DNA from 4 places in the Chryseobacterium lathyri genome. Region 4 is predicted to be linked to each of the others. Evidence: riboswitches for the same ligand, from Rfam matches in the RefSeq annotation. Region 4 holds a riboswitch; each other region holds the start of a gene.
What was found. Region 4 has a riboswitch for cobalamin ahead of LC418_RS16475 (TonB-dependent receptor plug domain-containing protein). Riboswitches for the same ligand answer to the same signal wherever they lie in the genome.
Positions count from the first base shown of each region.

Region 1: it holds a riboswitch for cobalamin, as region 4 does, so the genes downstream of both, metE (5-methyltetrahydropteroyltriglutamate--homocysteine S-methyltransferase) here and LC418_RS16475 (TonB-dependent receptor plug domain-containing protein) in region 4, are expected to answer to the same signal.
Region 2: it holds a riboswitch for cobalamin, as region 4 does, so the genes downstream of both, LC418_RS15935 (acyl-CoA thioesterase) here and LC418_RS16475 (TonB-dependent receptor plug domain-containing protein) in region 4, are expected to answer to the same signal.
Region 3: it holds a riboswitch for cobalamin, as region 4 does, so the genes downstream of both, LC418_RS04080 (TonB-dependent receptor plug domain-containing protein) here and LC418_RS16475 (TonB-dependent receptor plug domain-containing protein) in region 4, are expected to answer to the same signal.

Region 1 covers NZ_JAHXYG010000003.1:606,989-610,113, reverse strand. The annotation lists gene LC418_RS12165 (Lrp/AsnC family transcriptional regulator) at 1-53, opposite strand, end outside; gene LC418_RS12160 (carboxymuconolactone decarboxylase family protein) at 159-623, shown strand; gene LC418_RS12155 (Lrp/AsnC family transcriptional regulator) at 682-1,143, opposite strand; cobalamin riboswitch at 1,298-1,483, shown strand; gene metE (5-methyltetrahydropteroyltriglutamate--homocysteine S-methyltransferase) at 1,659-3,125, shown strand, end outside.
Region 2 covers NZ_JAHXYG010000005.1:11,532-14,656, reverse strand. The annotation lists gene LC418_RS15945 (XAC2610-related protein) at 1-434, shown strand, start outside; gene LC418_RS15940 (HD domain-containing protein) at 445-1,035, shown strand; gene LC418_RS15935 (acyl-CoA thioesterase) at 1,187-1,570, opposite strand; cobalamin riboswitch at 1,688-1,866, opposite strand; gene LC418_RS15930 (hypothetical protein) at 1,919-2,716, opposite strand; gene LC418_RS15925 (GEVED domain-containing protein) at 2,950-3,125, shown strand, end outside.
Region 3 covers NZ_JAHXYG010000001.1:900,564-903,688, reverse strand. The annotation lists gene LC418_RS04080 (TonB-dependent receptor plug domain-containing protein) at 1-1,493, opposite strand, end outside; cobalamin riboswitch at 1,660-1,844, opposite strand; gene LC418_RS04075 (transporter) at 2,037-2,978, opposite strand; gene LC418_RS04070 (cytochrome-c peroxidase) at 2,981-3,125, opposite strand, start outside.
Region 4 covers NZ_JAHXYG010000005.1:129,873-132,997, forward strand. The annotation lists gene namA (NADPH dehydrogenase NamA) at 1-657, opposite strand, end outside; gene LC418_RS16470 (cytidine deaminase) at 755-1,237, shown strand; cobalamin riboswitch at 1,564-1,738, shown strand; gene LC418_RS16475 (TonB-dependent receptor plug domain-containing protein) at 1,770-3,125, shown strand, end outside.

The sequences.
Region 1 (3,125 bases), on a different contig from region 4:
TCAGACAGTAACCGTAAGATTTTATAATCAAAATCGTCTAAAACTATTTTCATTGTATTTTTAGATTAAATCAGTAGAAATAATCAAAATTATAAAATTTAACCATTAAATCCATTTTAAAACTATATGAATTAGACAGAAATTTGACATAAAAAAATATGACAACAATTGAATTTTCAGACAATGGAAATACACCATTTGAAAAACTTATTGGCCATAACACTGAAATACTATACCACTGGAACAGACTTGAAGAGACTTTCTTCAAAAATACCAGTTTAGACTCTGATTTACTGGAACAGATCCGAAGAACACTTGCATTTGGCAATGGCTGTGAATACTGCATGGTAAAAGGCGGAAGACCCGATTTCAGCCAGTCAGATCTTAAAATTTCTGTAGCCGTAAGCTTCGCAGAGCTATTCTCTAAAGATCACCGTTCCATACTCAAGAGCCATTTCAGCATGTTGAGAGAATTCTTTTCCGAAAAAGAAATTTCGGAGCTCTGCACCTTTATCAGTTTTATCAGTGCTTCCCAAAAACTGGGAAAAATATTTAATCTGACTGAAGAATATCAACAAAATGCAGTAGTGAGAATGGAGCAGTTAATTTTATTTAAAGATTGAAAAATGTAATGATTTAAAAAATTATAATGGCAGTATCCTATGGGTGCTGCTTTTATTTTTAAATACTTACTCCGTGAATATTTTTAACCTCGGCCATCACAAAAGTGCTGTGTGCACTTCCTATAGAATCTAATGAACCCAGCGTATTGAACACAAAGTCCTGGTAATGTTTCATATCTCTTACCTGAACTTTCAGGAGAAAATCGAAATCTCCTGAAATATTATAGCATTCAGCAATTTCATCAATCTGTAAGATATCTTCAACAAACTGATTTCCTACAGAACGGTCATGGATTTTAAGTTTAATCTGGCAAAAAACAGTAAACCCACGGTTCAGCTTTTCTGCTTCCAGTACAGCTGCATAATGCTTGATATATCCTTCCTGCTCAAGTCTTTTCATCCGTTCGAAAACAGGTGAAGGTGAAAGATTGACTTCTTTTGCAATCTCTTTTACAGTCAATTTAGCATTCTTTTGCAGGATTCTGAGCAATTGAAGATCCCTTTCGTCAAGTCTTTCCACAGAATAATATTCTTTTTGAGGTTATGTTTTTCAAATTTACAGAATTTTTAACTTTAAAATAAGACCAAAACAAAATAATATTCCTAATTTTTGCAAATTAACCAATCAATTCACTTTAATCAATACCTTTGACATAGATTTTGTTCTTTAACATACTTCATCAAACAGAAGAGGTTTTACATAACGTAGATTAATAGGGAATCGTATGAGAATCACGAGCTGTCGCGCAACTGTAAGTAACACGACAAAGGTTTTTATCCAAGTATATCCACTGCCAGAAGCGGGAAGGATGATAAAAACTGTTACAAGTCAGGAGACCTGCCTATTCTGAATTGACAATGCTTTCGCGGTCTGAAGCTTCAGCTCATATAGATGATACTTTGAACGTCCCTGCATTACCGGGAAATTACGTCCTCACTGTATCCATTTATATCTTAAAATTCTTTCCAAACAGCATTGCGGAGCATCTAAAAGAGCCTTTAAAATACTAATTGTCTAATTTAAAGTTTAAAAACATGCAAACGCACATTCTTGGCAGCCCGCGTATTGGCCGCCACAGAGAACTCAAAAAAGCCTGCGAACAGTATTGGTCAGGTAAAACATCATTAAACGAATTACTGGAAACCGGGAAAACCATTAGCCGGCAGAACTGGAAAATGCAGCAGGAAGCAGGAATTGACCTTATTCCCTGCAATGACTTTTCTTATTATGATCAGGTTTTGGACATGACTCTAGCTGTGGGAGCAATTCCCGAACGCCATAAAGAAATTGCCTCAAGAGCAGCCAATTCTGAGCTTGATCTATATTTTGGCATGGCAAGAGGCTACCAGAAAGACGGCCTCGACATTACCGCCATGGAAATGACAAAATGGTTTGATACCAATTACCATTACATCGTTCCTGAATTTCAGAAGAACCAGCAGTTCGGATTATTTTCCAAAAAGATCATCAGTGAATTCATCAGCGCAAAAGAAGCCGGAATAAATGCCAAGCCTGTGATATTAGGCCCTCTTACCTATCTTCTTCTGGGAAAAGAGAAAGAAGACGGGTTTGATAAACTGGACCTCATAGAAAATCTGCTTCCGGTATATATCGAAATTTTAAAAGAACTGGAAAACCATGATGCCACATGGATTCAGCTTGATGAACCTTTTTTAGGTCTGGATCTTACTGAAAAAGCAAGAGAAATCTACCCATCTGTTTATGCTGAAATCAGAAAACAGTTCCCGAATCTTACATTTATTCTTGCTACTTATTTTGAAGGTTTAAAAGACAACCTTTCATTAGCAGCTTCACTTCCTGTAGATGTCCTGCATATTGATCTGGTACGATGTCCTGAACAGCTGGATGAAGTTTTACGTACCATTCCTCAAACATTGAGTCTATCCTTAGGTATTGTAGATGGACGGAACATCTGGAAAAATAATTTTGAAAGATCTTTAAGCTTTATAGAAAAAGCGGTCAGCACCATTGGTTCAGACAGGGTTTTCATTGCCCCTTCATGTTCTCTGCTTCACTCTCCTTTTGATCTTGAACTGGAGACGAATGAAGAAACATTATCTCCTGAAATTAAGCAATGGATGGCTTTTGCCAAACAAAAAGTTGATGAAATTGTTACCTTGAAAAAGCTTGCTTCCGGAAAGGCAGATTACCAGGCTCTGCAACAGTATGCCGAAAATAAAAAAGCAATTGACACCCGTAAAATCTCAGCTTTGATCCACAATCAGGAAGTAAAAGACCGTACGGATGTAACAACTGAAGATGATGCAAAGAGAAACAGCCCGTTCAGCATAAGGAAAGAAGAGCAGCAAAAAGTTCTACAGCTTCCCTTATTTCCTACGACAACGATTGGCTCTTTTCCTCAAACTAAGGAAGTAAGGACATGGAGATCAAAATTTAAAAAAGGGGAACTGACCGCTGAACAATATGATGATCTTCTTAAAAAAGAGACAGAAAGAACCATCCGCTGGCAGGAAGAGATA
Region 2 (3,125 bases), 120 kb from region 4:
AACCGTCAAGCACCAGTGTAACAACACTAACCCACGGAATGGTCCATGATAATCCTGTGGTTTTTGGAGATTTCAATTTTGACGGGACGGAAGATGTAGCCATAAGAAACGGCAGTGGCGGAAACTATGGCAGTGCTTCTTTTGATGTGTATGTATTTAATTCCACAAAGAAAAAATTTGTTCTGAGTAAAGAACTTACTGAAATTGCCAGCTCCTATCAGGGAATGTTTGACGTAGATTCCAAACGAAAACGATTGACCACTTATGCCAGATCCGGTGCATCTCTACATTACACCTACGAATATCAGGTGATTCCCAACAAAGGATTGGATCTGGTTTACGAAAAAATCAGTGATTTCAGTGATGAAAAAACGAAAGTGACTGTTAGAGAAAAGATTAATAATAAATGGATCGTTAGAAAATCATCCAAATAATAAAAAAGAAATGAAAATACAAAAGGAGATCGATTTTATCCTGGCAGTTGATGCCCTGAAAAACGTACAGAGAAGAAATTACAATGCCGATGATTCCAGAAGGGAAAATACGGCCGAACACTCATGGCAGATCATTATTTTGGCGCAGATCCTTTATCCGTATGCTAAAAACCGTGCAGATATTGATCTTTTAAGGGTCATAAGAATGCTTTCCATTCATGATTTAGTGGAAATAGAAGCAGGAGATACTTTCCTTTTTGATGAACAGGCGATGGTAGGAAAATTCGAAAGGGAAAAGATTTCAGCGCAGAAAATCTTTGGAATCCTTGATGAACCTTTGCGTGCCGAGTTCTTTGAATTATGGCTTGAATTTGAGGAAGAAAAAACGCCGGACGCTATTTTTGCCTGCGCCATTGACCGTATCATGCCGTTTATCTTAAATTCACACACTTCAGGAAGAAGCTGGACGGAAGCCGGTGTGACTGAAAAGCAGATTAGAAACATGCTGGAAAATGCTATTAGAAGGGCATCGGATGAGATGGGAGAGGCCTTTGAGACATTACTGATCAGAAGCTTGGATACTGACAAGGTTGTTCGGTAGATTTATCGCAAAAAAAATTAAAATTAAAACTGCTGTTTTTTAAGATAAACAAGAGCGTTTCACTTATCAGAATAATACAATTTTACAAATACAATTTTTTTTTACCTTATAAAGGGTTTCGGGCGGCCAAAGGCCGCCCGAAACTTATTCTCTACATTATTCTTATCGGTTTTTTAAACTCATCAATCGCTACAAAAGTGAAATCACCCACAATGGCTCTTTCTCTTTCATACGAGTACATTTGCTCCGTATAGATTTCTACATTCACTTTCATACTGGTTTTTCCGACATAGTCAACTTTTCCGATCAGCTCTACAATGGTTCCTGCAGGGATAGGCTTTTTAAAATCGATCTTATCGCTGCTTACAGTTACCACTCTTTTTCTTGCAAAACGGGTTGCAGTGATAAAAGCTACTTCATCCATCAGCTGCATGGCAGTACCTCCGAAAAGAGTGTCATAGTGATTGGTAGTGTTGGGAAAAACCGCTTTAAAAATTCTGGTCTCGGATGCTGCAATTCTTTCTTCTGTAGTCATATTTCATTATTAATTAATGCGAAATGAAATAATATCAAAATAACAGAACAGTGACAGGAATCATGGAGAATCCCTGAAGCAGTCCATCAGATCAATAAACTTCAAATCGCGAAAGTTTCTTGTTTAAAGAAATAGGCAGGTCTCCTGACTTGTAACATCTTTTATCTCCTTCCCGTGCCCTGCACAGTGGATCCTTGATAAAGACTTCAGTTACTTACAGTTGCGCGACAGTCCGTGATTTTCACACGGTTCCCTTTTAATCTGCGTTAAGCAGAACCAATTTCTGTGATGAATTAGCGTTAAACTTTTTCAGGGCAAAAATAAGAATATTACTGCGAAAAACGACAATTATTCCGGACTATTGTAAATAATCTGGCTCATTACCTTTCCTTCCTTGATGGTCCAAAGTGTGACATATCTGTTTTCACCAGAGCTATTGATCATATAAAGATAGATGTGATCATTGTCAAGAGCCGTTACTCCGACATTATTGAAATCCATGGTAGGCTGGAACATATTTTTAATAGCTTCCCTTACAAAAACAGAACCTCTTCCCGGCTGTTGTACTCTGATGGACTTAATCTCAGTCATCCCTTCCGGAAGCCCGTCTTTAATTCCCCATGGTTTTACTTTATCAATCGTAAGGATCTTTCCATCCGTATCTTTTTCCTGCTTTCTGTAACCGGCATTGGACGGATAAACGTCAATAACCACCTTGGTTCTTTGTGAAGTCGGTATTTTTGGATTGCTGTTGTCTGTGAAGATTAGTGATTTCCCGTTCTTGGATTTAGAAGGTGTAAACTGAGGAAGCTGGTCTATAAAGGCAATACGCCCTTTATTTACCATCCCTTCCTTCTCAAGATTCTCATATCTTACAAAAGGTTTTTCCTCATCCTGCTTTTCAGGATATTTAATCCATACCCATTCCGTTTCTCCGGGTGCAGGTTTTACATAAACAAATACATCCCCTTTACGCATCCGGATCTTGTCTACGATTTTTCTGTAGTCATCCTTATGGACGCGCACGTTGGCGTAGCCTTCTTCAGCTTTTACAACACCAAAAGGAACCTTATTCTGTCCCTTGACAAATGCCAAAGAAAAAAGGCTGAAAGCGGAGAGGTACAATGCTTTGTTTATGGAAATCATTTGATGAAAATTTTTGATCCCTCAAATATATAAATTAAATGTTTTTTTGATCAGTAAAATATAACAGTATTTGATTAAAATGATCAATATGTTCTAAAAAAGTTATTATCTGATCAGAAAATAATAAATTTTTTTGTGTAAAACGTTTCAAATGGAGTATTTATTAATTAAAATTTAATAATATGTAAATAATTTAAACTATTTTTCAAACGAAAATCCATACACAAATAAATATGATCAAAAACCTACTTTTTATGCTTCTGCTTTTTTCAGGTGCAGTACAATTTCAGGCAGCCAGTAGAATAGACAATATGTGCGCAGAATCTGCCTTTACTGTTCCGATGAATTTAGCAGCTTCCAATATCAGTTTTACTTCTGCACATATCACCTGGGATCCTATACCGGGAGC
Region 3 (3,125 bases), on a different contig from region 4:
GTGGTAGGAACAGCGATAATCTTGTTCTCAACTTCATTATAATAGCCATCCACTTTCACATAAATACCTTTAAAAAATTGATGGTCAAAGAGCTTCTCGTAGGTAAAACCTACATCGTACTGATTTGTGTATTCAGGTTTCAGCATGACATTTCCGATCATGGTGTAATACAGATCATTGAAAGTAGGCATCCTGAAGACTCTTTTGTAGAAGGCCCTTACGGTAAGCTCTTTGGATTTTAAAAGCTGATAGCTCAGGAAAGCGGAAGGGGCCCATTCGGTTTTATCGGGAGATTTTGCATTCATTTTCACGTTTTCATGAACGAAAGTTCCGAGAATACTTCCCAAAAATTTAAACCGGTTCCATTGATAGGTTGTAGCAAAAGCAACGAGTGAAGTATATCGTGTAGGGTATGAAAAATCTCTCAGACTGGCATTGAGATTATTATACTGAAAATCAAAGCTCGCACTTACATCCCAGTTTTGATTAATAGAATAGATATTGGAGTTGGAAAAATACAGTTCCCTCTGAACATAAGAATTATCTATGGGCAGAACGGTTGTTGCCACATTCACCGTATCTAAAAAACGGGTGTAATCATAGGCAAATTTAGCCTTGAACTGAGTTTCAAATTTTGGGAACAGCTTTTTACGGAAACTGGCCTGAACAAAATAGTTTTCATCCAGCATCTGCTGACCTTTAGGGGTGAAATTATTATTAACAATGGCTGTGGGAACTCCACGATCGGAAATATAGCCGTAGCCGCGTACGCTCCAGCTTCCATCATTAATGGTTCCGTTTAAGGCGCCTTCAAAACGTTTCGCCCGGATGTAGGAATCATATCTTCTTGCAATGGTATCATTGGCAACAGATCCATCAGAATTTTTCTTTTCGTATTTATACTTATACAACCCATCGCTTTGTACAAATTCCGAGCTGAAACTTGCCGAAATTCTCTCTGAAAGCTTCTGTTCCACACGGAAGGAAGGATTAAATAAACTGATGGAGCCTAATTTCAGCTTCACCGTTAAGTTGGTCTTCTGATTCCCTTTAAAAACTGGTATTTTAGGCTGAAGATAAATAGATCCGGAAGATCCGAAATCCTTTGCCGGCTGAAAAATTTCACTTTTCTGACCGTTATACAAAGAAATCGCTTCAAGATCATCCAGTGAAAACTTTCCAAGATCCACGATTCCGTTCTGAACATTTCCCAGCTGGATACCATCATAGAAAACACCCACATGCTGGCTTCCCATACTCCGGATATTAACAGTTTTCAGGCCGCCCATCCCACCATAGTCTTTGATCTGAACTCCCGAAAAATACCGTAAGGCATCGGCCACCGACTGACTGTTCAGTCTTTCAAGCTGTTCTCCGGAAAGTACCTGTGCAGGAAGAATTTCTTTAAAATCTTTTTTGTAAAGCTGGATAGGAAGAATGGTTTTCTCCCTGATGGTGTCTCCGGATTGAGAGAATATAAGTTGAGATGCCATCACAAATAATGTGATAACAACTTTTTTAAACTGTGAAGCAGTACATTTTCTGACCATTAGCTCATTGAGAATAATGCTGACGCTAATGGATATAAGATAGCAAAGATAAAGCGCAGCTGTTACTGCACAGAATCCTTGTTGTCCTAAGCTTTATTCCACGAAAGCATCAAACGTTTATCTTCTGGCAGGTCTTCTGACTTACTCCGTTTTTGAAATCCTTCCCATTAAAAAACAGTGGATATACTCTTCAAAAACTTTGATGTGGAGCTTACAGCAGCGGGTCTGTCCTGGATTTTCACCAGGTTCCCTTTTAAGTGCTTTTTACAGCGCACCAGATTGCGGCAAAGATAGAAAATAACTTAATATATGCAATAACGGCATAATAAATTAATTCTCAACACTATGAAAAAAAGAAAATATTAAGAAGATGTATTAAAAACAGGTGGCTCGGGAATCTCAGCCACCTGTTTTTTAGATTAAAGTTTGAAATTTTTACGAGACTAAAGATTGAACAATCTGTACCTGGTGGCTTTGGCCATTATATTAAATTCCAAAATTGATAAAAACACTGAACCTGGATTTTGCTTCAATGTCCCCGCTTGCCAGATTGGAATAAGCAGGCAGCATGACTTCTCCACCCAGGCTGAACTTTTTATAAGAAGCCTCAAAACCGACTTTTCCATATAAAGCGCTTCCGGCTGTTTTGGGCAATACCTCGTCAAACTGTTTGTTTTTATCATAGACTTCGCCCTGAAGTCCGCCTTTGGCAGAGAAAATGGTCTTTTCATTTCCTGCAAGCTGATAAAAACCTGTTGCGGCATAATTCCACTGGTTTCCAAAACGGTAATTCTTTTTGTTTTCGGTTTTTACGGTGTAATCTGTGTTGATCAGTACAGCCAGTTTATTCTTTTGAAACTTATAGTTCAAAGCAGCCTGATAATCCCAGCTTCCCGTTCCCAGTTGAAAACTTGGATTGACTCCTGAAGCTCCTTTTTCATCAAATTTTCCCAAAGGAATTTTCACCCCCAAACCACCGTTGAGCTGATGGAAATGATCTTTGGAACTGAGGATCCGGTAAATTCCCATCAGGTTCAGATCTCCGATTCCATTAATGTTGATATCGCCCTGCATTGTTCTCTTCTCATGAAAATGAAATGGCAGGCTGGCGTATACACTCAGCTTTTCTGTCAATGGAATTTTTCCCCAAACCTGCAGGGTATTGAAATACTGATCCTGTGTAAGATCTTTTACAAAAAGGTTTTCTTTGGCTTTATAATGCTGGGCAAAATATTTGATCCCGATAAACTGCGGGTTCAGCAAAGACTCAAAACCGGAAGAACCATTTCCTGCCGCACAGCCGCAAGCATCACAGTCATCCAATATAATATTATTTATAGGATCTGCGATATACAGACTGTCGTTGATGGTTTTAGCCTGACAGCCCCATGATAATGTCAGGCTCAGTATAAAAATTATTTTTTTCATGCTCATTCTGCAAATTTTGGATTAGAAATAAAGTTTTGATCAGATAAGGTTTTCAAAAAGGCGATGACAAACTGCTTTTCCTGTGTATTCATCGCAATTCCGATATGCCCGTTCTGTTTCAGCTGCGGATCCAGATTGGGATTGTCT
Region 4 (3,125 bases):
GGCTGTATTTTCGTCCAGTTCTTCGTTAACAGTGTCAACAATTTCCAAAAGAAAACGGATTCTGTTTTCAAAGCTTCCGCCATATTCATCTGTCCTGATATTGGAAAGCGGTGATAAAAACTGGTGGATAAGGTATCCGTGTGCACCGTGAATTTCTATCATATCAAAACCGGCTTTTACAGCTCTTTTTGCTGCTTCTTTAAAATTCTGTACCTGTTCCTTAATCTCGTCAGCAGTCAGAACATGCGGAATCCTTTCAGTAGGATGATAAGGAATAGGACTAGGTGCAACGGTTTCCCAACCTTCTTCAACAGGAATCTGCAGGTTATTCCATGTGGAACCTTTTCTTCCGGCGTGGGCAAGCTGGATCCCTATTTTACTTTCTGAACGGGAATGGACAAAATCAACAATTTTCTTAAGTTCTTCTGCCTGCTCATCATTCCAGATACCCATACAGTGGTTGGTAATTCTTCCACGAGGCTCTACTCCGGTGGCTTCAACCATGATAAGTCCGGTTCCGCCCTGAGATCTGCTTCCGTAGTGTACAAAATGGAAATCATTAGCCAATCCATTTTCACATGAATACATACACATGGGAGACATTACCCATCTATTTTTCAATTCTATATTTCTAAATTTTATTGGTGTGTATAACATTTTACTTTTTGATTTTCAATTTAATGATGAATAAAAAAAACATTGTCGAAGTGATGAAAAAGAAGTAAATTTGGCCCCTTTTTAGTCTTACTAATATATGAAAAAAGACATACAGATCAGTTACGAGCATTTTAAAAACAGCAGTGAACTGAACGATATAGAAAAAACCTTATTTGAAAGAGCAATACAAGCCCGTGAAAATGCTTATGCGCCCTATTCGAATTTCCTTGTAGGATGTGCCGTCTTACTGGAAAACGGTGAAATTTATTCCGGCAACAACCAGGAGAATGCAGCCTATCCATCGGGGTTATGTGCAGAAAGAACGACTCTTTTCTGGGTGGCAGCCAATTTTCCGGATGTCAAGGTGAAAAAGATCTTTGTCGTTGGGGGGCCTAAGGAATTTCATGAGAAAAATCCTCCGATTCCACCTTGTGGAGCCTGCAGGCAAAGCCTGATAGAATATGAAACGAAACAGAACGAAAACATCATCCTTTATTTTTCAAGCATGAATGATGAAGTAGTAAAGGTTCATTCTATTAAGGATTTGCTGCCTTTCTATTTTGATTCATCGTTTTTGTAAAGGTGAAATTTTGTGAATAGGAAATTTTGGTTGATGTGAATAGTGAATTTTGCTTCGCAAGTAAATGGTGAATTAAAGTTTTAAGAATCAAAAACCAAAAATCAAGATTTCAAATACCATACTTTTGTCAATGGTCAATTTTATTTTACAAGTGAATTGTTAATTTAAGGATTATTTTCAATTTTGTAGTGTCATGTTCAATACTGATCATTTATACTTTTTAAAAATTTCCCTGCGAAGCAAAATTCACTATTCACCATTCACTATTCACAATTGACCACTCACAATTGACTTTTTGTCTTTTTTGCGCAATAATTTTAAAAAGTTATCTTTGCAAAAATTTTGGTTTCCAGCATTTTGGAAATAATAGGGAATTGGGTGTAACTCCCAGACTGTCCCCGCAACTGTAAATCGCAATAAGATTTCTGTAAAAAACCACTGTTCAGACGGGAAGGTGCAGAAAGCGAAAGTCAGGAGACCTGCCAAAATTATAACTAAAAACGTATTACTTTCGGAGGAAAAGTAAAATAGTATGGATATAAAAAGGTCTTTATTACTACTTTGTTCGTCTTACGGCAGCTTTCTCTTCGGACAGGAGAAGGCGGTTGACACCATTTATATTTTCGACAGCCAGATGAGCAAGGTAAAGCTTTTCCATCCGGTACGTACGATCACTCCAAAAGATCTCGAGAAAAACTCAGCCAATCTTTCTGAACTTTTACGCTTTCAGTCTTCTATTTATGTGAAAGAAAATGGCCGTGGGGCGGTTTCTTCTCCTTCATTTAGGGGAACAACAGCTCAGCAGACTGCTTTTGTGTGGAACGGAATCAACATTAATTCCAGCTTTTTGGGGCAAGGAGATGTGAATAATATTCCACTTTTCGGATATGATCAGATTGATATAAAAGCGGGTGGCGGAAGTGTTGTTTATGGCAGCGGAGCTATTGGAGGAAGTATTCATTTAAATAATATTTTGGATTTCAACAGGGGCTTCAAAGGTTCTGTTTATTCGGAGGCGGGCTCTTTTGATACTTATAATAATTTTCTGCAGGCTTCATTCAGCAATGATAAATTAAGCGTTAAAGTTTCCGGGAGCTATTTAACGAGTCAGAATGATTATAAAGTTCCTGAATTTGTTGTAGGAAGTACGGGATTTTATAATGTTAACGGCAGATATTACAATACTTCAGTTAACATCGGAGCTTCTTATAAAATTGCTGATCACCAGACTATTTCATGGCAGAACCAGATGTTCGATGCATCACAGCATTATCCTGTTTTTGAACAAATCGGAAACAGAACAAAATATAACGCGCAGACTTTAAGAAGCCTGATCGCATGGGATATCAATAAAAGTAATCTTTCAAACAGCTTAAAAGCAGCTTATACAGAAGATAATTTCCAGTATTTTTCGGATCTTAACCAGCCTAAAGCAAGCGGTGCAGAAGGAAAGAATTATATTTTCAAAAATGATTTCAACTATTTCATCACTCCAAAGATCAACATCAATGCTATCGGGGAATTTCAGGTGAATAAAGGGGAAGGTTATCAATCCGGAATTGGAGTCATCAGCAGAAATGTAGGTTCCCTATCCGGCTTAATCAGGTATTTTGCCACGAAGGAGCTTCGTTTTGAAGCCGGGATCAAGAAGGATTTTGTGGAAGATATCTCTTCTCCGCTTCTGTATTCTTTTTCGGGAAAATGGGATGCTTTACAATGGTATCGTATGGGAGCCAGTTTTTCAAGAAACTTCAGATATCCTTCTTTTAATGATCTTTACTGGCAGCCGGGAGGAAATCTGAATTTGCTTCCTGAAACATCCACGAATATTGACATGAGCCATGAGTTCAGCTTAGGAGATTTTAAAATTACATTGAGTCCTTATTAT